DNA from 2 places in the Streptomyces sp. NPDC088762 genome. Region 1 is predicted to be linked to the other one. Evidence: predicted binding sites of a transcription regulator. Region 1 holds the regulator's gene; the other holds the start of a gene.
The links. Region 1 encodes HspR, which represses chaperone genes until heat shock. Its sites were predicted from a motif close to TTGAGNNNNNNNNNCTCAA; they were not measured.
Positions count from the first base shown of each region.

Region 2: lon (endopeptidase La) is a predicted target of HspR. The motif match lies at 10,552-10,570, and genes of this name have one in related genera.

Region 1 covers NZ_JBIVKT010000001.1:797,934-813,296, reverse strand. Annotated here, with positions in the region: gene ACIP5M_RS03735 (YbjN domain-containing protein) at 1-502, opposite strand, end outside; gene clpB (ATP-dependent chaperone ClpB) at 636-3,236, opposite strand; gene ACIP5M_RS03725 (pyridoxamine 5'-phosphate oxidase family protein) at 3,384-3,797, shown strand; gene ACIP5M_RS03720 ((2Fe-2S)-binding protein) at 3,948-4,262, opposite strand; gene ACIP5M_RS03715 (helix-turn-helix transcriptional regulator) at 4,646-5,659, shown strand; gene ACIP5M_RS03710 (heat shock protein transcriptional repressor HspR) at 5,719-6,189, opposite strand; gene dnaJ (molecular chaperone DnaJ) at 6,191-7,372, opposite strand; gene grpE (nucleotide exchange factor GrpE) at 7,409-8,059, opposite strand; gene dnaK (molecular chaperone DnaK) at 8,059-9,909, opposite strand; gene ACIP5M_RS03690 (sugar transferase) at 10,185-10,736, shown strand; gene ACIP5M_RS03685 ((Fe-S)-binding protein) at 10,847-13,447, shown strand; gene ACIP5M_RS03680 (Yip1 family protein) at 13,641-14,561, shown strand; gene ACIP5M_RS03675 (phosphoribosyltransferase) at 14,651-15,151, opposite strand; gene dcd (dCTP deaminase) at 15,148-15,363, opposite strand, start outside.
Region 2 covers NZ_JBIVKT010000007.1:33,396-48,758, reverse strand. Annotated here, with positions in the region: gene ACIP5M_RS18180 (NlpC/P60 family protein) at 1-157, shown strand, start outside; gene ACIP5M_RS18175 (styrene monooxygenase/indole monooxygenase family protein) at 70-1,368, opposite strand; gene ACIP5M_RS18170 (GTP-binding protein) at 1,375-2,004, opposite strand; gene ACIP5M_RS18165 (DUF742 domain-containing protein) at 1,985-2,374, opposite strand; gene ACIP5M_RS18160 (roadblock/LC7 domain-containing protein) at 2,371-2,847, opposite strand; gene ACIP5M_RS18155 (nitrate- and nitrite sensing domain-containing protein) at 2,844-5,852, opposite strand; gene ACIP5M_RS18150 (protein phosphatase 2C domain-containing protein) at 6,254-7,027, shown strand; gene ACIP5M_RS18145 (MarR family winged helix-turn-helix transcriptional regulator) at 7,318-7,758, opposite strand; gene lon (endopeptidase La) at 8,133-10,529, opposite strand; gene ACIP5M_RS18135 (sulfurtransferase) at 10,799-11,677, opposite strand; gene ACIP5M_RS18130 (hypothetical protein) at 11,880-13,214, opposite strand; gene ACIP5M_RS18125 (hypothetical protein) at 13,318-13,869, shown strand; gene ACIP5M_RS18120 (TetR/AcrR family transcriptional regulator) at 13,866-14,534, opposite strand; gene ACIP5M_RS18115 (glycoside hydrolase family 3 protein) at 14,670-15,363, shown strand, end outside.

The sequences.
Region 1 (15,363 bases):
AGTCGACGTCCTGCTCCAGGCCGAGCTGCTCGACGAGCCACTTGTCGAACTCGATGGAGGCGCGGACCCAGCTGACCGTGGAGGACACGAAGTGCTCCAGGTTGACGCCGGTGCCGATCAGCATCTGCGCCTCACCGATCAGACGGACCGAGCCGTCGTCGTGGGTGTGGCTGTACACCTTGGGCCACAGGGTGCGGCGGTTCCAGTCGTCGATGGACTCGAGCAGCTGCGGCTTCTCGTCGATCTTGTGCGGACGGTCGTAGAAGGTCCGCACCGAGAAGACCTGCTGCTCGTTCTCGCCGCGGAACATGAAGTACGTCCGGAACTCCTCCCACGGCGCCGCGAGGTCACCCTCGTCGTCGACGACGTACTTGAGCTCCATCTGCTCCAGCAGCTGCTTGACCAGATCCTGGTCGGGGACGACGGGGCCCGCCGGTCCTGTGGCCTGCGGATCGGGCTGCTGCCCTCCGAAGTTCGGAATCGAGGCCGGGTCGATGCTCACCGTGTACTTCCCTTCGTGCGGATACCTGCATCCTCCCCCATCCCGCCCACCCCATGTCCAGCCCTGCACGGACGATCCGCTCCCGGCGGAACCCCGCGGCCGCGGATCCTGCGGCCACCGGGCCTGCCGGGCGTCAGAGTGCCTTGCCGACCAGCAGGTCTTCGCCCGCCACGTCGACCCGCACCGTGTCGCCGTCCCGGACCTCGCCGGACAGGATCTCCTTCGCCAGGCGGTCGCCGATGGCCGTCTGGATCAGGCGGCGCAGCGGGCGCGCGCCGTAGGCGGGGTCGTTGCCCTTGTCCGCCAGCCAGGCCAGGGCCTGCGGCGTGACGTCCAGGGTCAGGCGCCGGTCCGACAGCCGCCGGGCGAGGCGGTCGATCTGGAGCCGGGCGATGTGGGCGAGCTCGTCGCCGGTCAGCGCGGAGAAGACCACCAGGTCGTCCAGGCGGTTGAGGAACTCCGGCTTGAAGCTGGCCCGTACCAGCCCCAGGACCTGCTCCTTCTTCCGGTCCGCCGGGGTCAGCGGGTCGACCAGGAACTGCGATCCCAGGTTCGAGGTCAGGACCAGGATCGCGTTGCGGAAGTCCACCGTGCGGCCCTGGCCGTCCGTGAGGCGGCCGTCGTCCAGGACCTGCAGCAGGACGTCGAAGACCTCGGGGTGGGCCTTCTCGACCTCGTCCAGGAGCACCACGCTGTACGGGCGGCGGCGGACGGCCTCGGTCAGCTGGCCGCCCTCCTCGTAGCCGACGTAGCCGGGCGGCGCGCCGACGAGGCGGGCCACGCTGTGCTTCTCGCCGTACTCCGACATGTCGATGCGCACCATGGCGCGCTCGTCGTCGAAGAGGAAGTCGGCGAGGGCCTTGGCCAGCTCGGTCTTGCCCACGCCGGTCGGGCCGAGGAACAGGAAGGAGCCGGTCGGGCGGTCCGGGTCGGCGATGCCGGCACGGGTGCGGCGCACGGCGTCCGAGACGGCCCGCACGGCCTCGCCCTGGCCGATCAGCCGGCGGCCCAGCTCGTCCTCCATGCGCAGCAGCTTCTGCGTCTCGCCTTCGAGGAGGCGGCCCGCCGGGATGCCCGTCCAGGCGCCGACCACGTCGGCGATGTCGTCCGGGCCGACCTCGTCCTTGACCATGGCGTCTTTGGAGTGTCCGGTCTTGGCGACTTCGGCCTCGGCCTCCGTGGCCTGCGCGAGCTCGCGCTCCAGGGCCGGGATCTCCCCGTAGAGCAGCTTGGAGGCGGCGTCGAAGTCCCCGTCGCGCTGGGCGCGCTCCGCCTGCCCGCGCAGGTCGTCCAGGCGCTCCTTGAGCTCACCGACCCGGTTGAGGGACTGCTTCTCCTTCTCCCAGCGGGCGGTCAGGCCCCGCAGGTCCTCCTCCTTGTCCGCCAGGTCCTTGCGGAGCTTCTCCAGGCGCTCCAGCGAGGCCGGGTCGGACTCGTTCTTCAGCGCCAGCTCCTCCATCCGCAGGCGGTCGACCGCGCGCTGGAGCTCGTCGATCTCCAGCGGGGAGGAGTCGATCTCCATGCGGAGGCGGGAGGCGGCCTCGTCGACGAGGTCGATGGCCTTGTCGGGGAGGAAGCGGGAGGTGATGTACCGGTCGGAGAGGGTCGCGGCGGCGACGAGCGCGCTGTCGTTGATGACGACCTTGTGGTGGGCCTCGTAGCGGCCCTTGAGCCCGCGCAGGATCGCGATGGTGTCCTCGACGGAGGGCTCGGCGACCAGCACCTGCTGGAAGCGCCGCTCCAGCGCCGGGTCCTTCTCGATGCGCTCGCGGTACTCGTCGAGGGTGGTCGCGCCGACCATGCGCAGCTCGCCGCGGGCCAGCATGGGCTTGAGCATGTTGCCCGCGTCCATGGCGGAGTCGCCGCCGGCGCCCGCGCCGACGACGGTGTGCAGCTCGTCGATGAAGGTGATGATCTGGCCGTCGCTGGACTTGATCTCGGCGAGGACGGTCTTGAGCCGCTCCTCGAACTCGCCGCGGTACTTGGCCCCGGCGACCATGGCGCCGAGGTCGAGGGCGACCAGCCGCTTGTTCTTCAGGGACTCGGGGACGTCGCCCTTGACGATGCGCTGGGCCAGGCCCTCGACGACGGCCGTCTTGCCGACGCCGGGCTCGCCGATGAGCACCGGGTTGTTCTTCGTACGGCGCGACAGCACCTGGACGACGCGCCGGATCTCCTGGTCGCGGCCGATGACCGGGTCGAGCTTGCCCTCGCGGGCGGCCGCCGTGAAGTCGGTGCCGAACTTTTCCAGGGCCTTGTACTGGCCCTCCGGGTCGGGGGTGGTCACCCGCCGTCCTCCTCGTGCGTTCTGGAAGGCGGCCAGCAGCTTCTGCGCGGTCGCGCCTTGGGCGGAAAGGGCCTCACCGGCCGCGCCGCCCTTGGCGGCGATGGCGATGAGCAGGTGCTCGGTGGAGAGGTAGTCGTCGCCGAGCCGGCCCGCTTCGGCGTCCGCCTCGGCGAGGACGGCCAGCAGCTCGCGGGTGGCCTGCGGGGGCGCGACCGTGGAGCCGGTGACGCTGGGCAGGGCGGCGAGCAGCCGCTCGGCTCCGTTGCGCACGGCGGCCTGGTCGGCGTCGGTGGCCGCGAGGAGGTCGGTGATGTTCTCGTTCTCGTCGCCGGCGAGCAGGGCCAGCAGCAGGTGCGCGGGGGTGAGATCGGCGTGGCCGTCCTTGACGGCCCTGCTGGTGGCGGCGTTCAGCGCATCCCGGCTCTTGTTGGTCAGCTCGGCATCCACGGGGGACTTCTCCTCTCCGGAGGGGCGAAGGCGTCGACTTCGGAACTATGACAGGTGCAACCTATGCAAAGTTGAGTCTATTCCACTCAAGGCAGCTTCCGGCACCCCTGGGGCGTTTCGGAAGCCCCGCGGCCGTACCCTTCGCCCATGCCCCATGACGTACTCAACCCGACGCCCGAGTACCTCGCCTTCTGGCGGGAGCGGCACGTCTGCACGCTGACCACTCCGCGCCCCGACGGCACGCCCCACGTGGTCCCGGTGGGCGTGACGTACGACCCGGAGGCGGGTCTGGCACGGGTGATCAGCAACAAGCACAGCAAGAAGGTGCGCAACATCCTGGCGGCCCAGGCCGTGCAGCCGGGCGGGGCGCGGGTCGCGGTCTGCCAGATGGAGGGGCGCCGCTGGGCCACCCTGGAGGGGCGCGCGGTGATCCGTACGGACGAGGCCTCGGTCGCCGACGCGGTGGCGCGCTACGCGGAGCGCTACGGGCGGACGCCCTCACCCAATCCCGACCGGGTGGTCATGGAGATCACGCTGGACCGGGCGATGGGACGGGCCTGAGCCGGGAGGCGGGACATCCATTCACCCGTTCAACTTGTCCGGTCCGCGTCTGGACGCGGACAGCACAACGGCGCCATCGTGGTCAGGTCCACGATGGCGCCGTTGTGTGGGGGTAGCACCTGAGCGATCTGCAACGACGGGGGAATCGCGTCAGGCACTGCGGGGGGTGGCGGTGGTGATATCGGGTTCGAAGAGCTGGTGGTCGCGCTGATCAAGGTTGACGAAGACCATTCCGTAGCGCACCTCGCAGCGGACGGGCTGCGGCGCGCCACGCGGGCGGCGCAGGCACCGGTACGCACGTACGTCCTCGTCCTCCTCGCGCACGACGACGATCGGTTGGCCGAACAGGGTGACCATCAGCGAGTCCCCGGGGTACGGAATCGCGGTGGCCAGGTCGATGAACTGCCATCCCGAGCGGTAAGCGGAGGCCATTTCGCGGCGGAAACCGCGGTCGTCGGGGGTCATGCGTTCGAAGACTTCCCACCCGCACCCCAGCCACTGTCAGACGGCGCGCCCCCCGGCGCGCTGCCCCAGCCGCTGTCGTCCGCGCCGGGTGATCCCCATCCGCTGTCATTGCCTGTCGGACCGGCGCCCCAACCGCTGTCGGCGGGAGCGCTGCCCCAGCCACTGTCCGCGAGCGAGATTCCACCGACAGCAGCGGCCGTAGAGAGAGCAATGACAGCCACCGAGCGAAGCAATTTCTTGTACATGGTCGACGTTGTCCTCACTTGATGGATTCCTCTCCCCCGCATCTCAGACGATGACTTATCGAGCCACGCCATTGCCACCGTGGCGATGCATCATGTTCCTGTACATGCAGGACCCTGGGGGTGGGAGATTTGCCGATTATGCGCACGAACCAGACACATCCCCATGCGGTGACGGAACTGTGCGACCTGGGGGCCGAGCTGTACGCAAGTGCCCTCAGCTCGGGCCGAATCGCCCGTGAGGAAGTCGAGCAGACGCCCTGCCTGCTGGAATTCGCGCTGCTTCACCCTGATCCGGACGACGACAACTGGCTCCGTCCGGTTCCACCTTCGGTGGCACTTGCCCAGCGACTGCACCCGCTGGAACGGGAGATCCTGCAACGCCGGCGCTCCTCGATAGAGCTCACCGAAGCGTTTGAGCCATTCATGGCCATCAGCGCGCTGACTCCCGCACCCACGCACGCCATCACCGTGCTGGAGGGATTCAACAGGATCAACGCGGCACTCAATGTGGCCACGGCCGAGTGCCAGGCCGAAATGCTGACCATCCAGCCGGGCGGCGGACGTTCGGAAAACATTCTCAACCAGGCGATAGAACGGGACCAGCCGCTCATCCGGCGCGGCGTCAGCATGCGCACCCTCTACCAGCACACGGTGCGCCACAGCCGCGGCACGATGGCCTACGTCGACCGCATGGCCAGCGGAAAGGTCGAGATCCGCACCCTGGAGGAGCTCGTCGAACGGCTCATCATCTGCGACGAGTCGGTCGCCTTCATCCCGGCCAGCGACGACCAGCAGATCGCCCTGGAACTGCGCCACCCGGCCCTCGTGCGCTACCTGGTCCGCGTCTTCGAACAGCTCTGGCGCCGCGCCACCCCGCTCAACGAGCAGATCCCCTACGACCCCACCCCGTCGGGCATCTCGGGCGTCCAGCGCTCCATCGCCCAACTTCTCGTCGAAGGCCACGTGGACGAGGCCATCGCCCGCCGCCTCGGCATGAACGTACGCACCTGCCGCGCCCACATCGCCAAGCTCGCCACCGCCCTCGGCAGCGGCAGCCGCGCCCAACTCGGCTTCCTGATAGCCCACTCGGGCATCCTGGGCCGCCCGACGACCCCGCCGGGCCCGGAGGTCCGCGAGGCCGACGAGGCATGAGTGCGAAAGGCCCCCGCCCGGATCATCCGGGCGGGGGCCTTCTCGCGTACGGGGCCGGCTCAATCCAGCGGCCGCTTGGGGGCGGGGCGCCAGACCACCAGGGCGTTGCCCGGCTGCGGGGGCTGGTACTTGACCAGGTCGCGCCGGTAGGAGGCGTGCACCTGGGCCTCGCGCTGCTGCATGGCGACCGCCGCGCCGTCCACCGCCGCGGACAGTTCGGCCACGCGCTGCTGGAGCGCGGCGACCTGGTTCTCCAGCTCGATGATCCGCTTGATGCCCGCCAGGTTGATGCCCTCGTCCTGGGACAGCGCCTGCACCGTGCGGAGCAGTTCGATGTCCCGGGCGGAGTAGCGCCGGCCGCGGCCGGCCGTACGGTCCGGGGAGACCAGGCCGAGCCGGTCGTACTGGCGCAGCGTCTGCGGGTGCAGGCCCGAGAGCTGGGCGGCCACCGAGATCACGTAGACCGGGGTCTCGTCGGTGAGCTGGTAGCCCCCACCCAGACGGGAGGACTGTCGTCGGCGGCCGTCCATCTCATGCTCCCTTCGCGGACTCGAACAGCGCGGAACGCGGGTCGTCGGACTCCGTCGCCTCGCGGTACATCTCCAGCGCCTCACGGGCCTTGTCCGACAGCTCGGTCGGAACCGCGACCTCCACCGTCACCAGCAGATCGCCTCGGGTGCCGTCCTTGCGGACCGCGCCCTTGCCGCGGGCCCGCATGGTGCGGCCGCCCGGGGTGCCCGGCGGCAGCTTCAGCGTCACCGAGGGGCCGTTCAGGGTCGGAACCTTGATCTCGGCGCCCAGTGCCGCCTCGGCGAAGGTCACCGGGACGGTCACCGTCAGGTTGTCGCCCTTGCGGCCGAAGACGGGGTGGGAATCGACGTGCACGACGACGTAGAGGTCCCCGGCCGGGCCCCCGCGCTCGCCCGGCGCCCCCTTGCCGCGCAGCCGGATCCGCTGGCCGTCGGAGACGCCCGCCGGGATCCGGACCTGCATGGTGCGGGAGCTGCGGGCGCGCCCGCTGCCCTTGCAGACGTCACAGGGAGTCTCCGCGATCAGGCCGCGGCCCTTGCAGTCCGCGCAGGGGTCGGTCAGCGAGAAGCCGCCGCCGCTGCCCCGCGAGACCTGGCCGGTGCCGACGCAGGTCGGGCACACCCTGGGGGTGCCGTTCTTGTCGCCGGTGCCCGAGCAGGCCTTGCAGGGGGCCTGGGAGGACATCCGGAGCGGGACCGTGGCCCCGTCCACCGCCTCCGTGAAGGAGAGGGTGACCTCCGACTCGATGTCCTGGCCGCGGCGCGGCTGGGTGCGGGTCCCCGCACCGGCGCCGGCGCCGCGGTTGAACAGGCCGCCGAAGACATCGCCCAGGCCGCCGCCGAAACCGCCGCCCGGACCGCCCGGCTGCTGACCCCCGAAGAGGTCGCCGAGGTCGAAGTTGAACGAACCGCCGGCCCCGCCCGGCCCGGGGCGGAAGCCTCCGTTGCCGAAGAGGGCGCGCGCCTCGTCGTACTCCTTGCGCTTCTTCGGGTCGCCGAGGATGTCGTTCGCCTCGGAGACCTCCTTGAAGCGCTCCTCGGCGGAGGCGTCACCCTTGTTGGCGTCCGGGTGGAACTCGCGGGCGAGCTTCCGGTACGCCTTCTTGATCTCGGCCTCGGTGGCGTCCTTCGGGACACCGAGAACCTTGTAGTAGTCCTTCTCGACGAAGTCCTTCGTGCTCATCCCCGGTGTCCCTCCTCCCGTGACGTGCTGATCGATTCAGCCCTTTTCGGGGGCATCCGTGTCCTTGTCCGACGATGCCTCGCCGTCCGCGGACTCCGACTTGGGGGCCGCGCCCGGCTGGGGTTCGGCCACCGCGACCCGCGCGGGGCGGATCGTACGCTCGCCGATCCGGTACCCCGGCTGGAGGATCGCCACGCAGGTCGTCTCGGTGACGTCCGGCGCGTACGAGTGCATCAGCGCTTCGTGGATCGTCGGGTCGAAGGGCTCGCCCTCCTTGCCGAACTGCTGCAGACCCATCTTGGCGGCGACCGTCTCCAGCGATTCGGCCACCGACTTGAAGCCGCCGACCAGCTCGCCATGCTCCCGCGCCCGGCCGATGTCGTCCAGAGTCGGGAGCAGTTCCGTCAGGAGGGACGCGACCGCGATCTCCTTGACGGTGATCCGGTCCCGCTCCACCCGGCGGCGGTAGTTCTGGTACTCGGCCTGGAGCCGCTGGAGGTCCCCGGTGCGCTCGGTGAGCGCGGTACGGGCCTGGTCCAGCTGGGCCAGCAGGGCCACGTCCTCGGCCCCGTCCCCGGCCGGGGCCGCCTCCGCCTCCTGGGAGGAGTCGGCGGCCTTCGGCTCGTCGGGCGTGCCGTCGACGGGGACTTCGGGCTTCTCCTCGAACCCCGGGGTCTCCTCCGACATCAGGCAGCGCCACCCTTCGGCTTCTCGTCGTCGACGATCTCGGCGTCGACGACGTCGTCGTCGGCCTTGGCCTGGGCACCCTCGGCGCCCGCGGCACCGGCGGCGCCCTGAGCGGCCTGGGCGTCGGCGTAGATGGCCTGGCCGAGCTTCTGGCTGACGGCGGCGAGCTTCTCGGTCGCGGTGCGGATCGCGGCCGTGTCCTCGCCCTTGAGGGCTTCCTTCAGCTCGGAGACGGAGGCCTCGACCTCGGTCTTCACCTCGGCCGGGACCTTGTCCTCGTTGTCCTTGACGAACTTCTCCGTCTGGTAGACGAGCTGCTCGCCCTGGTTGCGGGACTCGGCGGCCTCGCGGCGCTGCTGGTCCTCCTCCGCGTACTGCTCGGCCTCCTCGCGCATGCGGTTGACCTCGTCCTTGCCGAGCGAAGAGCCGCCGGTGACGGTCATCTTCTGCTCCTTGCCCGTGCCGAGGTCCTTCGCGGTCACGTGCATGATGCCGTTCGCGTCGATGTCGAAGGAGACCTCGATCTGCGGGACGCCACGCGGGGCCGGCGGCAGGCCGGTCAGCTCGAACATGCCGAGCTTCTTGTTGTACGCCGCGATCTCGCGCTCACCCTGGTAGACCTGGATCTGCACCGACGGCTGGTTGTCCTCCGCCGTCGTGAAGATCTCCGACCGCTTGGTCGGGATCGTGGTGTTGCGCTCGATGAGCTTGGTCATGATGCCGCCCTTGGTCTCGATACCCAGGGACAGCGGGGTCACGTCGAGGAGCAGGACGTCCTTGACCTCACCCTTGAGGACACCGGCCTGCAGGGTGGCGCCGATGGCCACGACCTCGTCCGGGTTGACGCCCTTGTTGGCGTCCTGGCCGCCCGTGAGCTCCTTGACGAGCTCGGCGACGGCCGGCATACGGGTGGAGCCGCCGACCAGGACCACGTGGTCGATCTCGGACAGCTGGATGCCGGCGTCCTTGATGACGTTGTGGAACGGGGTCTTGCAGCGCTCGAGGAGGTCCGCGGTCAGCTGCTGGAACTGGGCGCGCGTGAGCTTCTCGTCCAGGTGCAGCGGGCCCTCGGCGGACGCGGTGATGTAGGGCAGGTTGATCGAGGTCTCCGTGGAGGAGGACAGCTCGATCTTCGCCTTCTCGGCCGCCTCGCGCAGACGCTGGAGCGCCATCTTGTCCTTGGACAGGTCGACGCCGTGGCCGTTCTGGAACTGCTTCACCAGGTAGTCGACGACGCGCTGGTCCCAGTCGTCGCCACCGAGGTGGTTGTCACCGTTGGTGGCCTTGACCTCGACGACACCGTCGCCGATCTCCAGGAGCGACACGTCGAAGGTGCCGCCACCGAGGTCGAAGACGAGAATGGTCTGGTCGTCCTTGTCGAGGCCGTAGGCCAGGGCGGCGGCCGTCGGCTCGTTGACGATGCGCAGGACGTTCAGGCCCGCGATCTCGCCGGCCTCCTTCGTCGCCTGACGCTCGGAGTCGTTGAAGTAGGCCGGGACGGTGATGACCGCGTCCGTGACCTTCTCGCCCAGGTACGCCTCGGCGTCGCGCTTCAGCTTCTGCAGGATGAAGGCGCTCATCTGCTGCGGGTTGAAGTCCTTGCCATCCAGGTTGATCTTCCAGTCAGTGCCCATGTGGCGCTTGACGGAGCGGATGGTCCGGTCCACGTTCGTGACCGCCTGGCGCTTGGCCACCTCGCCGACGAGGACCTCGCCGTTCTTGGCGAAGGCGACGACGGACGGCGTGGTCCTGGCGCCCTCGGCGTTGGTGATGACGGTGGGCTCGCCGCCTTCCAGAACGCTGACGACGGAGTTAGTGGTGCCCAGGTCGATGCCGACCGCACGTGCCATTTCGATTCCTCCAGCTGACTTGAGTGCAACAGACTCAAGGATGCCGTAACGCTGCGCTGGCGTCAACAGACCTGAGTCGGGGCGGCTCAACCTTTAGCTGCCGCTTAGGCGCAACCCCTGGAGTACGAGCTTTCACCGTCGCCTGCGGCCCGGCCTCCCGGGGCTCCGCCCCGGACCCCGCGCCTCAAACGCCGGCGAGGCTGGGTTACCCCGGCCGGGGCATACCGCCGCGCGGCACCCCGCTCGCGCCGGGAGGCGTGCGGCACGGTGCTGGCATGCCTCTGCTGCTGCCCGTCACCGCCCGGCCAGGGCCACGGCTACCGCTCCTACCCGCCCGGCCCCCGGCCAAGCGCGTGCTCGACCTCGCCGGGGCGCTGGTGCTGCTCGCCGCGCTCGCCCTGCCGCTGGCCGCCGTCGCCGGGCTGCTCTGCGCGACCCGGGGGGCCCGGCGGGTCTTCGTACGGGCCCCCGCGGCGGGTCTGGCCGGCCGGCCGTTCCGGACCTGGCGGTTCGACACGGCCGACGCCGGGCGCACCGGGGCCGCGCTGGAGCGCTGCGCCCTCGACGTCCTCCCCCAGCTGCTGAACGTCCTGCGCGGGGAGATGTCCCTGGTCGGGCCGCGCCCGGAGCCCCGTACGGACCGCCCCGAGCGGTTCCTCGTACGGCCCGGGATGACCGGATTGTGGCAGGTGAGCGGGCGGTCGGACCTCCCGTGGGAGGAGATGGCCCTGCTCGACCGGCACTATGTGGAGAACCACTGGCTCGGGATGGATCTGGCGATCCTGGCGCAGACGCCGCGGGCGGCCTACCGTCATAGGCAAGCCTGAGCGACACAGATCACCGCGCGCTCGGCTACATTGCGGCGTCGGGAGTGGGTAACCTCATGCCTTGACTCAATAAGTTACCGCTTAGTAAGTACCGCCCGAGGAGCCCTCCCATGCAACTCGCCGCGATCATCGTGTCGCTGGTCATCACGGTGGTAGCCGTCGCGCTGTTCGGCCGTGCCATCGCGCAGATCTACCGCTATGTGCGCCTCGGCCAGCCAGTGCCCGCGGGCACGCGCACCGGCGACCCCACTCAGCGCACCATCACGCTGGTCAAGGAGTTCCTCGGCCACACCCGCATGAACCGCTGGGGCATCGTCGGATTCGCGCACTGGTTCGTGGCGGTGGGCTTCTTCTCCCTGCTGCTGACCATCGTCAACGCCTTCGGTCAGCTCTTCCAGGCCGACTGGCTGATCCCGATCATCGGTGACTGGCTGCCGTACGAGGTCTTCACCGAATTCCTCGGCCTGATGACCGTGCTCGGCATCGTCACCCTGATCGTGATCCGGCAGCTGAACCGGCCGGGCGGGGCGGGGCGCAAGTCCCGTTTCGCAGGCTCCAAGACGGGCCAGGCGTACTTCGTAGAGGCCGTCATCCTGATCGTCGGCATCTGCATCATGACGCTGCGCGCGCTGGAGGGGGCCCAGCACGGCGTCGACGGCTGGGAGCCCGGCTTCTTCGCGTCGTACCCGCTGATCGCCGCCCTCGACGGGCTGAGCCTGAGCACGCTCCAGCACCTCACCTACTTCTTCGCGGCGCTCAAGATCGTCACGTCCTTCACCTGGATGATCACGGTCTCGCTCAACACCAACATGGGTGTCGCCTGGCACCGCTTCCTCGGCTTCCCGAACATCTGGTTCAAGCGCAACGCGGACGGTTCCACCGCCCTCGGCGCCCTGCAGCCGATGACCAGCGGCGGCAAGCAGATCGACTTCGAGGACCCGGGCGAGGACGACGTCTTCGGCGTCTCCCAGGTCGAGCAGTTCTCCTGGAAGGGCATCCTCGACTTCTCCACGTGCACCGAGTGCGGTCGCTGCCAGTCGCAGTGCCCGGCCTGGAACACGGGCAAGCCGCTGTCCCCGAAGCTCCTGATCATGTCGCTGCGCGACCACGCCCACGCCAAGGCCCCGTACCTGCTCGCGGGCGGCGGCAAGGACATGGAGGGCAACGAGAAGGCCACGGCGGAGCAGCTGAAGGACGTCCCGGCCGCCGCGATCGCCGAGGCCGAGCGCCCGCTGATCGGCACGGTCGAGGAGAACGGCGTCATCGACCCGGACGTGCTGTGGTCCTGCACGACCTGCGGTGCGTGCGTGGAGCAGTGCCCGGTCGACATCGAGCACATCGACCACATCGTCGACATGCGCCGCTACCAGGTGATGATCGAGAGCGCGTTCCCGTCCGAGGCGGGCACGATGCTCAAGAACCTGGAGAAGAAGGGCAACCCCTGGGGCCTGGCCAAGAAGCAGCGCGTCGAGTGGACGAAGGAGGTCGACTTCGAGGTCCCGATCATCGGGAAGGACGCGGAGGACCTCTCGGAGTTCGACTACCTCTACTGGGTCGGCTGCGCCGGCGCCCTGGAGGACCGGGCCAAGAAGACCACCAAGGCCTTCGCGGAGTTGCTCAACATCGCGGGCGTCAAGTTCGCGATCATGGGCGGCGACGAGAAGTGCACCGGTGACTCGCCGCGCCGCCTGGGCAACGAGCCCCTGTTCCAGCAGCTGGGCCAGGAGAACGTGGCCATGCTGAACATGGCCTTCGGCGAGGACGACGAGGACCCGTCGACGAAGAAGCCGAAGTCGGCGAAGCGGATCGTCTCGACCTGTCCGCACTGCTTCAACACCATCGCGAACGAGTACCCGCAGCTGGGCGGCGAGTACGAGGTCATCCACCACACGCAGCTGCTCCAGCACCTGATCGACGAGGGCCGGCTGACGCCGGTGACGCCGGTCGACGGCCTGATCACGTACCACGACCCGTGCTACCTGGGCCGGCACAACAAGGTCTACACGCCGCCGCGCGAGATCATGTCGGCCGTGCCGGGGCTGCGCCAGCAGGAGATGCACCGCCACAAGGAGCGGGGCTTCTGCTGCGGCGCGGGTGGCGCGCGGATGTGGATGGAAGAGCGGATCGGCAAGCGCATCAACAACGAGCGCGTCGACGAGGCCCTGTCCCTGAACCCGGACATCGTCTCGACCGCCTGCCCGTTCTGCCTGGTCATGCTGACCGACTCGGTGAACGGCAAGAAGAACGAGGGCCAGGCCAAGGAGTCCGTGCAGGTCGTGGACGTGGCCCAGCTGCTGCTGGACTCGGTGAAGGCCCCGGGGCCGACGGAGGCGGAGCTTGCCGCCGAGGCGGCTGCCGCCGCGGAGGCGGAGGCCGAGGCTGCGGCTGCGGCTGCCGCCGCGGAGGCCGAGGCCAAGGCGAAGGCCGAGGCCAAGGCGAAGGCCGAGGCCAAGGCCAAGGCGGAAGCCGAAGCCAAGGCGCAGGCCGAGGCCAAGGCCAAGGCGGAAGCCGAAGCCGCCGAGGCCGCCGCGAAGGCCGAAGCCGAGCCGAAGGGGGACGCAGAGGCGCAGGCCACGGCCGACGCCGAACCGGCCGCCGAGGCCGCGCCCGAGACGGCGCCGGCGCCGGAACCGGAGCCCGCGGCCGAGCCGGAAACGGAAGCGGAGCCGGAGGCCAAGGCCGACGGGGCCGGAGCCGAGAGTGCCAAGTAGCAGGAGTCCGCACCACGCACGTCCGGAACGGCCGGTCCCCCTCGGGGCCGGCCGTTCCGGCGTTCGGGCCCGCCGCACCGGGGTGGGGACGACCCCCCAGGGTTCCCCTAGGGGATGTCACAGGTCGGCCGCAAAGGCCACGAATCCGGCCGCCCGGCCACCGGGCCCCGCCGGACCAGGTACTTTCGATCACGTGGCTGGATTCAGGATCGGACGGGGCCGGGACAACAACCGCACCCCGCAACAACCCCCGCGGCAGCAGCCGTACGCCTCGCAGCAACCGCCGCAGGCGCCGTACGGCCGGCAGCCCTACCCTCCCGCAGGCCCGCCCCCGCAGCAGCAGTGGCCGCAGCCGGGCGCCGGAGGCCACGGCGAGCCCGAGTACTTCGACCCGTACGGTCAGCAGCACCCACAGGCGCCGCAGCCCCCGTACGGCCAGGGAGGCGGCGCGGGCCACGGGGGCTACTCGAACGACAACAACCCGGGGTACACCCAGGTCTTCGCCGTCGGCGAGGACCCGTACAGCCAGGGCGCGACCTACCACGCGGGCGCAGGGGCGGCCGCCCCGGCCGGCCCGCGGCTGCCGTGGAAGGAGCTGCTCCGCGGCATCGTGACGCGCCCGGGGCAGACCTTCCTCCAGATGCGCGACTACGCGGTCTGGGGCCCGGCGCTGACGGTGACCTTCCTCTACGGGCTGCTCGCGGTGTTCGGCCTCGACGACGCCCGCAAGGACGTGATCAACGCGACCCTCTCGAAGGCCGTCCCGATCGTCCTGTCGGCGGGCGTGGCCTTCCTGATCTGCGGCCTGCTCCTGGGAGCGGTCACGCACACCCTGGCCCGCCAGCTGGGCGGCGACGGGGCCTGGCAGCCGACCGTGGGCCTGTCGATGCTGGTCATGTCGCTGACGGACGCCCCGCGCCTGATCTTCGCGGTATTCCTGGGCGGTGACAACGGGCTGGTCCAGGTGCTGGGCTGGGCCACCTGGGTGGCCGCCGGCTTCCTCTTCACCTCGCTGGTCGCCAAGTCCCACGACCTGCCGTGGCCGAAGGCGCTCGGCGCCTCCGCGATCCAGCTGATCGCACTGCTGTCGATCATCAAGCTGGGCACGATCTAGCACCGGCCCGACAGCCGCACGAGGAAACGACGAAGGCCCGCCCGCACACCGTGCGCGGCGGGCCTTCCGGCCTGGCCCGGCCTCCGGGGTCAGGCGTCGAGCACCTGGCCCTCACGCTTCACGACGGGCGGCTCGACGGACCACGGGAAGTTGACCCACTCGTCGGTCTTCTTCCACACGTACTCGCACTTCACGAGCGAGTGGGACTTCTCGTAGATGACGGCGGACCGCACCTCCGCGACATGGCCCAGGCAGAAGTCGTGGACGAGCTTCAGCGTCTTGCCGGTGTCGGCCACGTCATCGGCGATGAGGACCTTCTTGTCGGTGAAGTCGATCGCCTCGGGGACGGGCGCCAGCATGACCGGCATCTCCAGGGTGGTGCCGACACCCGTGTAGAACTCCACGTTCACCAGGTGGATGTTCTTGCAGTCCAGCGCGTACGCCAGCCCGCCCGCGACGAAGACCCCGCCCCGGGCGATGCTCAGGATGATGTCGGGCTCGTACCCGTCGTCGGCGATGGTCTGCGCGAGCTGCCGCACGGCCCGCCCGAACCCCTCGTAGTCGAGGTTCTCGCGCACTACGTCACTCATGCCTCGTGCCTCACCTGGGTGCGGTGGAAGTTCTGGAAGGAGCGCGAGGCGGTCGGCCCGCGCTGCCCCTGGTACCGGGACCCGTACCGCTCGCTGCCGTACGGGAACTCCGCGGGCGAGCTGAGCCGGAACATGCACAGCTGCCCGATCTTCATGCCCGGCCAGAGCTTGATCGGCAGCGTGGCGAGGTTCGACAGCTCCAGGGTCACGTG
Region 2 (15,363 bases), on a different contig from region 1:
CCCGCCGCTGCCCGAGGCGGAGCCGACGGGCAGGGCAGCGGACGACGACGGCGCCGCCGACGATGCCGGCTACTCCTCCGAGGAGGCCCCGGAAACCGGGGAAGCCGACGAAGCCCCCGAAGCCGCCGACACAGACGCCGCCGCCTCCGCCAGGTAGTCCGCCGCGTCCTCGGGGTCGTAGAAGTACGCGTCGAAGTCGGCCGGGTTGTCGAAGCCGTTGGCGAAACGATCCGCCACCGGCTGGAGCTGCCCGGCCGCGCCGATCAGGTTCAGCACGTGCTCCGGGGGAACCCCCAGCATCGCGTTCGTCCACTGGGTCACCGGCTTGCCGGTGGTGAACCAGTACTTGTCGAAGGTGGCCCTCATCCACGCCTCGTCGAACGGGTTGTCCCCGTGCATCAGGATCGAGGACAGGTACGAGGCCGCGCACTTCGCGGCGGAGTTCGAGCCCTGCCCCGTGATCGGGTCGTTGGCGACGACCACGTCCGCGACACCGAGGACGAGCCCACCGCCCGGGAGCCGTCCGATCGGCTTGCGGACCACCGGCGCGTAACGGCCCGCGAGGGTGCCGCCCGCGTCCGTGAGCTCCACCTTCGTCGCCCGCGCGTACTCCCACGGCGTGAACTTCTCCATGAGCTCCAGCGTGAGCGCCAGGTGCTCGGACGGGTCGTTCACGCCCTTGAAGACGTCCAGCGGGCCGCCCGGGAGGCCCTCCCAGAACAGGATGTCCGCACGCCCCGAGGTGGTGAGGGTCGGCATGACGAACAGCTCGCCGACGCCCGGGACCAGGTTGCAGCGGACGGCCTCCGTCTGCGGGTGCTCGGGGCGCGGGCCGAGCCCGTGCACGTACGAGACCGCGAGCGCGCGCTGCGGGGCGTCGTAGGGGGAACGCGCCGCGTCCCGCTCGAACATCGACACCAGCTCGCCCTTGCCGGCGGCGACGAGCACCAGGTCGTACGTACGGGAGAAGTAGTCCAGGTCGGCGACCGACGCGCCGTGGATGACCAGCTGCCCGCCGCGCTGCGCGAAGGTGTCCAGCCAGCCCGCCATCTTCACGCGCTGGTCCACGGACTGGGCGTGGCCCTTGAGGCGGCCCAGCCAGTCGACGGCCCGGCCGGCGTCGGGGGCGGCGACGGACACGCCGACGCCCTCGATCTTCGGGGCCTGCTGCTCCCAGAAGTTGATCCCGAGGTCGCGCTCGTGCTGGAGGGCCGTGTCGAACATGCACTGCGTGGACATCACCCGCCCGGCGCGGATCTCGTCCGCCGTCCGGTTGGACATGAGGGTGACCTCGTACCCCTTCGCCTGGAGTCCGAGGGAGAGCTGGAGCCCGGACTGGCCGGCTCCGACGACGAGTATCTTGCGCATGCGGGTCTACTCCGGTGTGGTGTCGAGGGCGTGCCCCACCAGGGTCAGCAGGGCTTCGATGACCGTGTGGCGGCTGCGGGCGTCCATGATCACGACGGGGACCTCCGGCGGAATGGTGAGCGCCTCGCGCACGTCCTCGGGTTCGTAGGAGGCGGAGCCCTCGAAGTGGTTGACGGCAACCGCGTACGGCAGCCCGCAGCTCTCGAAGTAGTCGAGGGCCGGGAAGCAGTCGCGCAGCCGCCGCGTGTCGGCCAGCACGATGCCGCCGATGGCGCCGCGCACGAGGTCGTCCCACATGAACCAGAACCGCTCCTGGCCCGGGGTCCCGTACACGTAGAGGACGAGGTCGTCGTCGAGGGTGACGCGGCCGAAGTCCATGGCGACGGTGGTGGTGTTCTTGTCCGGGGTCCCGGTGAGGTCGTCGGTCGGGACGCTCGCCTCCGTCATCACCGCCTCGGTGCGCAGCGGGGTGATCTCGGAGAGGGAGGAGACGAAGGTGGTCTTGCCGACGCCGAAGCCGCCCGCGACCAGCACCTTGACGGCGACGGGCGCGCGGGAACGGTCGTACTGCCAGGGCTGGACGGGCTCGTCGTCCACGGCCGACGGCACCGGACGGTCAGAGACGGCGAAGGCCACCGAGCACCCTTTCGAGCAGCGCGCGTTCGGGGCGGCCCGTGCCCTGGCCCGTCCCGTAGACGCGGATCCTTCCCTGATCGGCGAGGTCGCTGACGAGGACGCGGACCACGCCGAGCGGCAGCTTCAGCAGCGCCGCGATCTCGGCGATCGTGCGCATGCGACGGCAGACCTCGACGATGGCCGGCATCTCGGGCATGCGGTCGGGCTTCTGCGGCTGCGAGGCCTTCGTGTCCAGGGCGGCGACGAAGGTCTCGACGTGCAGGACCTGCGTGAAGCGGGTCCGGCCGCCCGTGAGGGAGTACGGGCGGACGCGGGCGGGGCGGCGCTCGGCGCCGCGTATCGGCAGCCGGTCGGAGGCCGGACTCCTCACGGGGTTTTCTCCATCGACTGGCGCAGCTCGCTGCGGACTTCGGGGGTCAGGACGTGGCCGGCGCGGCCGACGAACAGGGCCATGTGGTAGGCGACGACGCTCATGTCGCAGTCGGGGGTGGCGTGCACGCCCAGCAGTGAGCCGTCGCTGATGGCCATGACGAAGACGGAGCCGTGCTCCATCGCCACCATGGTCTGTTTGACGGAGCCGCCGTCCATGAGGGCGGCCGCGCCGGTGGTGAGGCTGCCGAGGCCGGAGACGATGGTGGCCAGGTCGGCCGATGCGCCCCGGGGGCCCTTGGTGCGGGGCTCCTTGGGGGAATCCGCTCCGGGGTCGGAGGACAGGAGCAGCAGCCCGTCCGAGGAGACGACGGCGACGGAGTTGACGCCGGGTACCTCCTCGACCAGGTCGGTCAGCAGCCACTGCAGGTTGCGGGCCTGGGTGCTCAGTCCGTACGTACTGGGCGCGGTCATGTGCGTGCCTCCTGTGCGGTGTCCCCCTGGTCGGTGTTCCCCTGCCCCCGGTCCTGCGCGTGGTCCTGGTCGCGGTCCGGCCCGTGCTCCCGGTCCCGCTCGAGCTCGGCGGCGACGACGCGCCGGCCGTCCTGGGCCCCCTGGTAGAAACCGCCGAGGCGGCGCCGCAGTTCGTCGGCGTCGACGCGGCGCGGCGGCTCGGCCGGTGCCGGTGCCGCGTCCGCGCGGCCGGCGGGGGCGGCGGCCACGGAGCGCGGGGTCCGCTTGGGCAGGCCCTTGGCGGTGACGGCTTCGGCGGGGTCGGCGGGGTGGCTGCCCTGGCGGGGGAGCCAGTTCCCCTCGGCGGCCGCGTGGGTGTGCGGCTCCGGCTCCGGCCGGGGCTCTGTTTCCCGTACGTCGGCCACGGGCGCGGCACCGGACACCTCGTCCGCGTCCGCCGGGGCGGGGTCAGGTGCCGCGAAGGTCTCGGGTTCGGCGTCGGGGACGACCCGCGCGAGGAGCTGCTGGTCGGGCCCGGGCCCGCCCGGGGCCTCCGCCGCCGGGGCCGGCACGGTGAAGATCTGCTCGACGGGCGGCAACGGCCCGTCCGCCGGCGCGGCATCCGGCACCTCGGGCACCACCCGGGCGAGCAGCTCGGCGGCCGGCTCCTCGGCGGGGGCCGCGTGCGGCTCGGCCGCGGGCTCGGCGGGCTCGGCGGGCTCCGTGGCCTCAGCCCACTCAGCCCACTCGGCGGACTCAACCGCCTCAGCGGACTCGGCAGGCTCGGCGGACTCGGCAGACTCAACCGGCTCCGCAGCCTCAGCGGCCTCAACAGCCCCTGCGGTCACCGCCTCCGCTCCCGGAAGCAGAAGCCCGCCCTCCGCCGCCAGACGCCCGGCTCCGCGCAAGCGGCTCGGCAGGGTGTTCTCGTTGGCCTCCGCGACCACGCCGGGCAGGTGCAGCGCGGGCACGCCCGGCGAGCCCGGCGCGCCGAGGGTGTGCACCGGCGAGGCCGGCGCAGTGGCGGGCAGAAGGGCCGCCGGGATGACGACGAGCGCCTCGGTGCCGCCGTGCCGCGGGGCGCGCAGCTCGGCGGTGACCCCGTGCCGCGCCGCGAGCCGCCCGGCCACGTACAGGCCCAGACCCAGGCCGTGCTCCGCCTCGGGCTCCTCGTCGTAGGCCTCGGGCGTGGACAGCCGGGCGTTCAGCGATTCCAGCCGGTCCTCGGTGACCCCGATGCCCTCGTCCACGACGGACAGCACGACGTCGCCGGAGTCCAGGAGCCATCCGGAGACCTTGACCTTGGCCTCCGGCGGCGAGAACGTCGTCGCGTTCTCCAGCAGCTCGGCGAGGACGTGCGAGATGTCGTCGGCCGCGTGCCCCGCCACCTGTGTGGAGGAGGGCAGCGCCGCGAGCTCGACCCGCTCGTAGCGCTCGATCTCGCTGACGGCGGCCCGCATCACGTCGACGAGCGGAACCGGCAGGCCCTGCCCGTGGCCGTGTTCCTGGCCGGCCAGGACCAGCAGGTTCTCGTTGTGGCGGCGCATGACGGTCGCCAGGTGGTCCAGCTTGAAGAGGGTCGCGAGCCGGTCCGGGTCCTGTTCCTTGGACTCCAGCTCCTCGATGACCGCGAGCTGCCGCTCCACCAGGCCCAGGGTCCGCAGGGACAGCGACACCGAGGTGGTCGACATGATGCGGCGGTGCTCTTCCAGCCCGGCCCGCAGGTTCGTCAGCTCCTCCTCCAGCACCTCACGGCTGGAGTTGAGCGCCTCGTTGCGGCCGATGATCCGGCGCCGGTCGGCGTCGAGTCCGGCGATCCGGGTGTGGAGGGAGACGGTCTGGTCCCGCACCGCGTTCAGGTGGCGTACGACCTCGGCGAACTCGTCGTTGCGGCCGGTGAACCGCACCGGCTCCACCGAGCCCTCCGGCGTCGCCAGCCGCTCTGCACCGCGGCGCAGGACGGACAGCGGCCGGGTGAGCGAGCGCGCCACGGCGGTCGAGAACCCGACGGCCACGAGGAACAGCACGCCCATCAGGGCGACCATCATCTCGAGCCGGGTCACGTCGTCGTCGCGCTGCGCGGCGAGCGCGGTGGCCCGCTGGCCGGCGAGGGTGGCTTCGACGGACCGCATGCGGTCGAGGCGGGCGGTGAGCGCGGAGCCCACGGCGGCCCCGTCGGTCTTGCGGTCGGCCGCCGACAGCGTGGGCCGGTCGGTGAGCCGCTTGAGGTAGTCGTCGGCCGCCTTGACCTCGGGGCCGGTGACGGTCGCGGCGAGGGTCTGGCGTACGTCGGGGCGCGCTGCCCGGGCAAAGTCGTCGAGGGCTGCCTGTTCCCGTACGCGAGCGCGCTGGGCGGCGGTGGTGAGCTCGTCGACCACGGCGGAGTTGGGGGCCTGGTCGCCGCGGGGGACGGCCAGCGCGGCGACCAGCAGTCCGCGGGTGGCGGAGGCCTGGTCCACGGCCTGGCCCAGCGGGGCCAGCGGACGGGTGGTGGCGAGGGCGGCCTCGGCGCGCGGCGGGGTCAGCTCGGCGAGCCGGTCGCCGGGGGCGAGGAGTTCGGCGATGAGGCCGGCGTAGGCCTGGTGGGCGGCGAGGGCACTGCCCTTGCCGTCGACGGCCTCGGTGCGGACGGCCTGGATGCGGCCGAGGGCGCGGGCGGTCTCCTCGTCGGCCACGGCCTGGACGTCGGCGAGCTGCCGGTCCGTGCGCGCGGCGCGCTCCTGGACGGCGGCCCTGGCCGCGCCGGGACGGCCCTTGGCGGCGTACTCGACGGCGGCGTCGCGCTCGTCACCGAGGAGGTGGGCGAGGGTGAGGGTCTGGCTGTTCTGCTCCGCGAGGGTGACCAGGCGCTGGGAGTCGCTCAGTTCCCGTGTCGCGGAGACGACGGCGGGGGCGCCTGCCGCGAGGACGGTGAGGCCGGCGACGGCGACGCCGACGACCAGCCTGCGGCGCACGCGGACGCGGCGTCCTGCGGGGGCCGGGCCGTCGGTGGCGGTGCCGTTCTTCCGAGACCGCTTCTTCTGCACCGGTGCTCGCAATCCTGTACGTGTGCTCTTGCTCGTCTACTCGTGTGGCCGAGGTAACGGCCGGTCAACAAGTAAACGCCCCCTGCCCCCTCGTACCGCCATCGACCTTTGCAGTGTGATGGGGAGAGAGCCGCACATCGCCCACCCGGCCACTCGAACGAGTGAACATCACGGATGAGTTGGCGACCAACTCGGACACCACGTGTCAGATGCACATCCGTGGACAGGCGGTTGAAAGATCGATGCGGGCTTTGGCAGGATGCCCGCCCACATTCCGCCCGGCGCCCGGGCGGCGCTCGAACGGCCCCCCGGGTCCCGGCGGGCGGACCGGGCCGCCTCCCCCTCTCCCATTGGTACGGACCTGCCCGCGTGCGGCGGGCTCCGCCCGGCAGAATGCCCGTATGCGCATTGACCTCGCCTCGGCCCCCGGCAACCCGGAACGCCCCAATGAGGACTGGCTGTCGGCGGCGATCCCCGCTTCCGGCGGAGGCGTGCTGGTCGCCCTGGACGGGGTCACGCCGCCGCGCGGCGAGGACGGGTGCGTCCACGGCGTGCCGTGGTTCGCGGGCCGGCTCGGCGGCCGATTGACCGAACTGTCCGGATCCCGGCGGGACATGCCGCTGGACCGGATCCTGGCGGAGGCCGTCCGCGCGACGGCCGACGCCCACCGGGAGACGTGTGACCTTTCTCACGTGCGTACGCCGCAGGCGACGGTGGTCGTGGTCCGGTGGGACGAGGCGTACGTGGAACACCTCGTGCTCTCGGACTCCGTCCTGCTGCTGGAAGGGCCCGGGGGCGAGGTGACGGCGGTGCTCGACGACCGGCTGGACCGGATCCCGCGGCAGGTGCTGGGGTCGGTGGCCGAGACGGACGCCCTGCGGAACGCGGAGGGCGGCTTCTTCACGGCGGCCGCGGACCCGGCGGTGGCGGCGCGGGCGGTGACGGGGCGGACGCCGCGCGAGCGGGTCCGGGCGGTGGCCGCGCTCACGGACGGAGCGAGCCGGTGGACGGACACCTTCGGGGAGGGTGACTGGGCGCAGTGCCTGGCGGTGCTCCGCAAGGAGGGCGCGGAGGGGCTGATCGGCCGGGTCCGAGCCCTGGAATCCGATCCGGACCGGCCGCCGGCCCGGCACAAACGGCACGACGACGCGTCGGCGGCCTACGCGGAGCTGTAGCGCGGGGTCCGGGCGGGGGCCGGGGTTTCCGGGGCTGCGGCGCAGGGAGCGTCGGCACCGACGGGCCGGGGTGTGCCGGGGCGCCTCCTTGGGAGCCGTGCCGGGGGCGGCGTTTCCGGGGCTGCGGCCCCGGGGGGGCGTCGGCACCGACGGGGCCGGGCGCGCGCCGGGGCACCTCCTCGGGCGCCGAACGTGGCAAGGGGCCGGACAGTGGGAGCGGGACAGTGTTCGGCACCCTGCGGGGGCGCCCCGCCGCACACCCGGCCCCGCCGGCACCGACGCCGGGTGGGCTACTCGGCTCCGGCGTTCAATTGGTGGAGCAGCCGTGCCAGTTCCGCGACCTCGCCGCGGTCCCAGTCGGCGAGCTTGCGCATGTACTGCTCGCGCCGGGCGTCCCGCACGCGCAGGAACCGCTCGCGGCCCTCGTCGGTGAGGCCGACCAGGAAGGCCCGGCCGTCGGCGGGGTCCGGCTCGCGGGCGACCAGGCCCAGGACCTCCAGGGCCCGCAGCTGGCGGCTCATGGTGGCCTTGCCGACGCCGAAGTAGGCGGCGAGTTCGGTGGCCCGCTGCCGACCGGCGGCCTCCAGGCGGGTCAGAAGCCCGTAGGCGGCGGGTTCCAGCTCGGGGTGGAGCTCGCGGGCCATCTCGCCGGAGGAGGCCCTGGCGCGCCGGAGGAAGACGGACAGCTCCCGCTCCAGGGCAAGGAACTCCTGGTCTTCGCTCACGTGCACGTCCCGCTCCTTCAATGGCCTGTGTGGTGGGGCCAGTATTTCGCAGCGGGCCCGCCGACACCCCAGGACCCCGCCGGAGCACAATCCCGAGCCGTGGCCCCTGCCCGCCACCACCGAGAACCGTCCCCCCGCCCGCCGGTTCCGCCACGTACTGAGGCGCCGGAAACCCCCGCCGCCGGTTCCGGTGGGGTCGGGTGTGGGGCGGGGCGCCCCCGCAGGGTGCCGAACACTGTCCCGCAGAACTGCCCACCCCCTGGCCACGTTCGGCGCCCGAGGAGGTGCCCCCGGCACGCGCCCGACCCCACCGGAACCGGCGAACGCACCCGTCGCCGGTTCCGGCGAGCCGGGAATCCCCCACCGGCCGGCGCCCGGGGTTACGCCGCCGCCGGGACGGCCACCTCCGCCTCGGACAGGGCCAGCTCCAGCACCTGCCGCACATCCGTCACCGGGTGCACCTCCAGCCCCTCCAGCACCTCCGCCGGGACGTCGTCCAGGTCGGCCTCGTTGCGCTTGGGGATGATGACGGTGGTCAGCCCGGCCCGGTGCGCGGCGAGCAGCTTCTGCTTGACCCCGCCGATCGGCAGGACGCGCCCGGTCAGCGACACCTCCCCCGTCATCGCCACATCCGTACGCACCTGCCGCCCGGACAGCAGCGAGGCGAGGGCCGTCGTCATGGTGATGCCCGCGCTCGGGCCGTCCTTCGGCACCGCGCCCGCCGGGAAGTGGATGTGCACGCCCCGGTCCTTCAGGTCGGCGACCGGGAGTTCCAGTTCGGCGCCGTGCGAGCGCAGGAAGCTGAGCGCGATCTGCGCCGATTCCTTCATGACGTCGCCGAGCTGCCCGGTGAGCGTGAGCCCGGCGGCCCCGGTCTCCGGGTCGGCCAGGGAGGCCTCGACGAAGAGCACGTCTCCGCCCGCGCCGGTGACCGCGAGGCCGGTGGCCACGCCGGGGACGGCGGTGCGCCGCTCGGCCGGGTCCTGGGCGGACTCCGGCACGTGGTGCGGCCGGCCGATCAGCCCCCGCAGGTCGCCGGCGCCGATCCGGAAGGGCAGCTCCCGCTCTCCCAGCTCGTGCTGGGAGGCCACCTTGCGCAGCAGCCGCGCGATGGACCGCTCGAGGGTGCGTACGCCCGCCTCCCGCGTGTACTCCCCCGCCAGCCGGCGCAGGGCGTCCTCCTCCAGCACCACCTCGTCGGTGCCGAGGCCGGCACGCTCCAGCTGGCGCGGCAGCAGGTGGTCCCGCGCGATCACGACCTTCTCGTCCTCCGTGTACCCGTCGAGGCGTACGAGCTCCATCCGGTCGGCGAGCGCCTCCGGAATGGCCTCCAGCACATTGGCGGTGGCCAGGAAGACGACGTCGCTCAGGTCCAGCTCCACCTCCAGGTAGTGGTCCCGGAAGGTGTGGTTCTGCGCCGGGTCCAGGACCTCCAGCAGCGCGGCCGCCGGGTCCCCGCGGAAGTCGGAGCCCACCTTGTCGATCTCGTCGAGCAGCACCACCGGGTTCATCGACCCGGCCTCCTTGATGGCCCGTACGATCCGCCCGGGCAGCGCGCCGACGTAGGTCCGGCGGTGTCCGCGTACCTCCGCCTCGTCCCGTACGCCGCCGAGCGCGACCCGGACGAACTTGCGTCCCATGGCGTGCGCGACGGACTCGCCGAGCGAGGTCTTGCCCACGCCGGGCGGGCCGACCAGCGCGAGCACGGCCCCGCCGCGCCGACCGCCGATGACGCCCATGCCCCGCTCGGAACGCCGCTTGCGCACGGCGAGGTACTCCGTAATACGGTCCTTCACATCGCTCAGCCCGGCGTGCTCCGCGTCGAGGACGGCGCGCGCGCCGCGGATGTCGTACCGGTCCTCGGTGCGCTCGTTCCAGGGCAGTTCCAGCACGGTGTCCAGCCAGGTCCGGATCCAGGACCCCTCCGGGCTCTGGTCGCTGGCCCGCTCCAGCTTGTCGACCTCCTTGAGCGCGGCCTCCCGTACCTTCTCGGGCAGGTCGGCGGCCTCGACGCGGGAGCGGTAGTCGTCGGACTCCTCGCCGTCCTTCTCCCCGTTCAGCTCGCGCAGTTCCTTGCGCACGGCCTCCAGCTGACGCCGGAGCAGGAACTCGCGCTGCTGCTTGTCGACGCCGTCCTGGACGTCCTTGGCGATGGACTCGGCGACGTCCTGCTCGGCGAGGTGCTCGCCGAGCCACTGGATGGCGAGCTTGAGCCGGGCGACCGGATCGGCGGTCTCCAGCAGCTCGACCTTCTGGGTCACCGTCAGGAAGGGCGAGTAGCCGGAGTTGTCGGCGAGCGCCGCCACCCCGTCGATCTGCTGGACCCGGTCCACGACCTGCCAGGCCCCGCGCTTCTTGAGCCAGCTGGTGGCGAGCGCCTTGTATTCCTTGACGAGTTCGGTGACGGCCCCGGGCAGCGGATCGGGAACCTTCTCGTCCACGGTCTCGCCCTCGACCCAGAGCGCGGCCCCGGGCCCGGTCGTCCCCGCGCCGATCCGGACCCGCCCGCGACCGCGGATGAGCGCCCCGGGGTCCCCGTCGGAGAGCCGACCCACCTGTTCGACGGTCCCGAGCACTCCGGTCCCGGTGTACTTCCCGTCGACCCGCGGCACGAGCAGCACCCGGGGCTTCCCGCTCCCCGCCGCAGCCTGCGCCGCCTCGACGGCCGCGCGCACCTCGGCGTCGGACAGGTCCAGCGGTACGACCATCCCAGGCAGCACGACCTCGTCGTCGAGCGGCAACACGGGCAGAGTGAGCGTTACGGACGTCGAAGCCATGATCTTCCCTCCGGCAGTGAAGTTGAGCTATGCCGACTCAATGCACATGCGCGGCTCAATGTTCCCCAACCCCCGTTCGCCCGGGGCGAACAGCCGGGGCGCAGCACACCGACCCCGAGGGCGGTGACGGCGGTACCGGCGACACGAACTGAGGCCGCGTAAGAGGTCATGGGCCGCTCCTCCCGCCGCGGCCCCGGCCGGCCGATGGTGCCGGCACCCGAGCTCCTGGTGGGGCTACCCCAGGCCTCGGCGCGACAGGCCGCAGCCCGTCAGGAGGGGGCGGGGGCCGGGACGGCCGGTCCGGTGACGACGGGGCGCACCGGCGAAGGGAGGCCCCACTCGCTCCAGGAGCCGTCGTACACGGCCGGGTCGGGATAGCCGGCAAGGGTGGCGGCCAGGGCAAGGACGCAGGCCGTCACTCCGGATCCGCAGCTGAGGTAGAGCCGTTCGCGGGCGCCGGCCAGGGCCTCGAAGGCGTCGCGGAGTTCGGCGGGCGACCGCATCAGGCCGTCGGGCCCCTGGAGTTCACCGAAGGGGAGGTTGAGCGCGCCCGGCATGTGGCCGCCGCGCAGGCCCGGGCGGGGTTCGGGGGCGGTGCCGGCGAAGCGCTCGCGGGTGCGGGCGTCGAGGACCGCGGCGGCCGGGTCGGCCAGGGCGGTGGTGACGGCCGCGGCGTCGACCAGGAGCCCGGTGCGAGGGCGGGCGGTGAAGGAGCCGCGGGGGCCCTCGTACGCCGGGGCGGTGGATTCCACGGGCCGTCCGGCGGCGGTCCAGGCGGGCAGGCCCCCGTCGAGGACGGCGGCCCGGTCGAAGCCCATGGCGCGCAGCATCCACCAGGCGCGGGCGCTGGAGTAGATGCCGGCGCCGTCGTAGACGACGACGGTGGAGGTGTCGTCCACCCCCAGGTCCCGCATCGCCTCGGTGAACTCCGCGGTCCCGGGCATGGTGTGCGGGGCGGGGGCCGTGTGGTCGGACAGCTCCCCGTCGAGGTCGAAGGGGCGGGCGCCCGGTATGCGGCGGCCGGCGCCGCGGTGGGCGCCCACGGAGGCGTCGAAGACGACCAGTCCGGGCTCCCCGAGCCGCTCCGCCAGCCAGTCGGCTCCGACCAGCGGGCCGGGCGGGAGGGCGGCGGTCGCGGGCGTGTTCATTCGGCACCTCCGGAAGGGTGCGGCGGCCGCTCCGCCGGGCGGCGGGGCCCGCCGCCTGCGCGGCACGGGTCCCCCATCTTCCTCCGCCCGCAGCCGGCCGGAGCCCGGGGGCCGCCCGCCGGCAGGCACGAGGCGCGGCCGGGGGCGTGGCGGCGCACTGCCGGGCGCGCTGCCGGGACCCGCGCCGCCGCCCATCCGCCGGTCACCCGCCGGGAGGCCAAGGGCAGGTGTCCGGTCTGGCGTACACCGCCACCCGGGCGCCGCGGACCTCGGCGATCGAGCACAGGTCGAACCAGGCCGCCAGCGTCTGCCGCTTGACCGCCTCGCGCGGGTACGGGTCCACGGGCTGCCCCGCCGGGTCCAGGAGGGCGATGATCCGCGGGGAGGCGATCAGTGCCTCGCGGATCCGCGCCGAGGGCAGTTCGGTGCCCTGGAGGCTGCGGGAAGCGGCCGGGGAGCGGTCCAGCGCCACATCGCGCAGGCCCTCGTACACCCGCGGCGAGGACAGCAGCCACTCGCGCCGCCGCGACGGCAGGAAGACCACCGCGTCCCCGGGCCGGGCCCGCTCCCGGACGGCGGCGGCCACCGCGAGGGCGTCGTCCTTGCGGCTCTCCGGCGTACGCAGCCACGCGGACCAGAAGACGCACGGCACGAGCAGCACCCCGACCAGCAGCCAGGGCCACCAGCCGCGGGCGGCCGCGAGCCGGGCCCCCGCCAGGAGGGCGAGCCCGGCCAGTGCGTAGAGCACGTACCGGTCGACGTACCAGGGGTGCAGCAGCGAGACCGCCATCAGCAGCCCGGGCGGCAGCAGTGCGAGGGGCACGGCCACCCGTACGAGGTCCCGGTCCCCGGCGCCGCGCGCGAGCAGCAGCACCACGCCGGCGAGCACCCCGTACGCCGCCCAGTCCTGCCATCCCGGTCGCCCGAGCCAGCCGAGCTGCTGCGCGGCCTGGCGGGCGCTCACCAGGGCCAGCGGCAGCAGCAGGGCGGTGACGGCCCCGGCGGCGATCCGCCAGCCGCGCGAGCGCCACGCGGTGAAGGCGTGGGCGAGCAGGGCCAGTGCCGCGAACTCGTGGAGCCAGCAGCCGAGCGCCAGCACCACCGCGTACGCCGCCCACCGCTCGCGCAGCATCAGGTACGTCGCCCACACCACGGCCGCGGCGACCAGGGCGTACGAGCGCCCCTCCTGGGCGTACATCTGCACGGGCGGCAGGACGGCGTACCCCAGCCCGGCGAGCAGCGCGGCCCGCTCCCCCGCGAGGCGGTGGGCGATGGCGGCCACCCCGGCGGCGGCGAGGGCGGTGGCGGCGACGGAGGGCAGGCGCAGCGCCCACGTGCCGCCGTCCCAGACCAGGAACACGCCGTGCATCAGGAGGTAGTACAGGCCGTGCACGGCGTCCACCCGGCCCAGCAGCTCCCCCAGCGCGCCGAGCGGCCGGTGGGCGACCTGCCAGGTGACGGATTCGTCGCGCCACATGCTGCCGCCGCGCTCCAGGCCCCAGAGGCCGAGGAGGACGGCGAGCAGCGGGGGCAGCACGCGCCAGGGGGTGATGCGGCGGCGGATGGCGGTCTCCTGGCTGTCGTGACGGGGGTGGGCACTCCATACTCGGGGTTCGGGCCGAGTACCTGCGGAGGTGGGTGTGCGAGCGTTCCGGATGGTGGCGGTGACGGTGGCCGCGGTGGTGGGTGCGGCGGTCCTGGCGGGCTGCGGCCCGTCCGGCCCGGGATCGGGCTCGGGTCCGGGCGGCGAGGGCGACGCGCCCCGGGCCACCTCGGCGCCCCCGGCGGCCCCCACGGCATCGGCGGCCCCCACCGCACCCACGGCATCGGCGGCCGCCTCGAAGCCCCCCTCCGCGGAGGAGACCCTGCTCCGGGTCAGCCGCAGCGGCGGCTTCGCCGGCGAGACGCACACCCTCATCGTCAAGGGCGACGGGGCGTGGACCCGGCTGGATGGCAAGGCGCAGGAGGAAGGCTCCGGCAGGCTGAAGCCCGAGGACCTCGACGCCCTGCGCGCCGCCCTCGAGGAGGCGGACTTCGCCCGTCTGCCGCGCCTGGCGACGAGCAGCCCCGCGATCTACGACGGTTTCTTCTACGCCTTCGTGCACGGCGGGTACGAGGTCGCCGCCGATCAGGGCTCCCTGTCGCCGGCCCTCGAAAAGGTGCTGGCCCCGCTGCCCCCCTTCACGAACTAGGAAGCCGGGCGGCTGTCGGCGATCTCCCGCAGCTGCCGGTCCAGGTACGCCCGCAGCCGCGCCGGCATGTCCACGCTTCCGGGGTCCAGCAGCCACTGGATCTGCAGGCCGTCCATGACGGCGAGGACCTCCCGGCCCACGGCCTCGCAGTCGGTGCCGTCCCGCAGCTCGCCGCGCGCGACGCCGGCCTCCAGCAGCTCGACGGTGTGGCGGAGCACGCGGGCGTAGCGCTGCCGGAAGTGGTCGTGGGCGGGGTGCCCGGGGTTGGCGGACTCGCCGACCAGCGTGTTGAACATGCGGACGAGGCCGGGCCGCCGCTCGTTGTCGGCGGCGAGGGCGACGAGGGTGTCGAAGTGCGCGGCGACCGAGGCGGCCGGCTCGCTGAACAGGCGCTCCTCGTCGTGCCGCTCGCTCTGCGCGAGCACCGACAGCAGCAGGTCCTCCTTGCTGCGGAAGTGGTGCAGCAGCCCGCCCTGGGTGATGCCGCAGCCGGCCGCGATCCGGGCCAGCGAGGAGGCATGGAAGCCCCACTGCGCGAAGTGCTCGACCGCGGTGTCGAGGATCTTCTGCCGGCGGGCGTCGCCCACCGCGTAGGTCCCCCGGCCCGCGCCCGCGCTCCTCGGGGCGGTGGCCCTCGGGGCCGTTCGCGCCTTGTCCTGTGCCATGCCGACCACCCTAGACCGCCGATTTCGGCCACCCACGGGGAGTGATCCACCTCACATTTTGAAAACCTAGTGGGCGCAAGGTTTTCGCGCCTACCCTGGGCGCCCTCGCCTCCCCTCGCTCCCAGGAGTCCGGCCGTGAACGCCACCCCCGCCTACAAGGACGCCGCGCTCCCCGTGGACCGGCGCGTCGAGGACCTGCTCTCCCGGATGACGCTGGAGGAGAAGGCCGGCCAGCTCTTCCACTCCATGCTGATGATGAATCCGGACGGCACCCCGGTCACCGAGACCGACGGCTCGATGCTTCCCTTCACCACGCCCGAGCTGATCGAGGGCCGCCTCCTCACCCACTTCAACCTCCTGGGCACCTACGGCGCCCGCGAGATGGCCCGGTGGCAGAACGCCGTCCAGGAGATGGCCGCGTCCACCCGCCTCGGCATCCCGGTCACCCTCTCCACCGACCCGCGCCACGCCTTCACCGACAACATCGGCGCCTCCTTCAACTCCGGCGCCTTCTCCGCCTGGCCCGAGGCCCTCGGCCTGGCCGCCGTCGGCGACCCCGAGCTGGTCCACCGCTTCGCGGACACCGTCCGCCGCGAGTACCTGGCCGTCGGCTTCCGCGTCGCCCTGCACCCGCAGATCGACCTGGCCACCGAGCCGCGCTGGGCCCGCCAGTCCGGCACCTTCGGCTCCGACGCCCGCCTGACGGGTGAGCTCGTACGGGCCTACGTACGCGGCCTCCAGGGCCCGGAACCCGGCCCCGCATCGGTCTCCGCCATGGTCAAGCACTTCCCGGGCGGCGGCCCCCAGAAGGACGGCGAGGACCCGCACT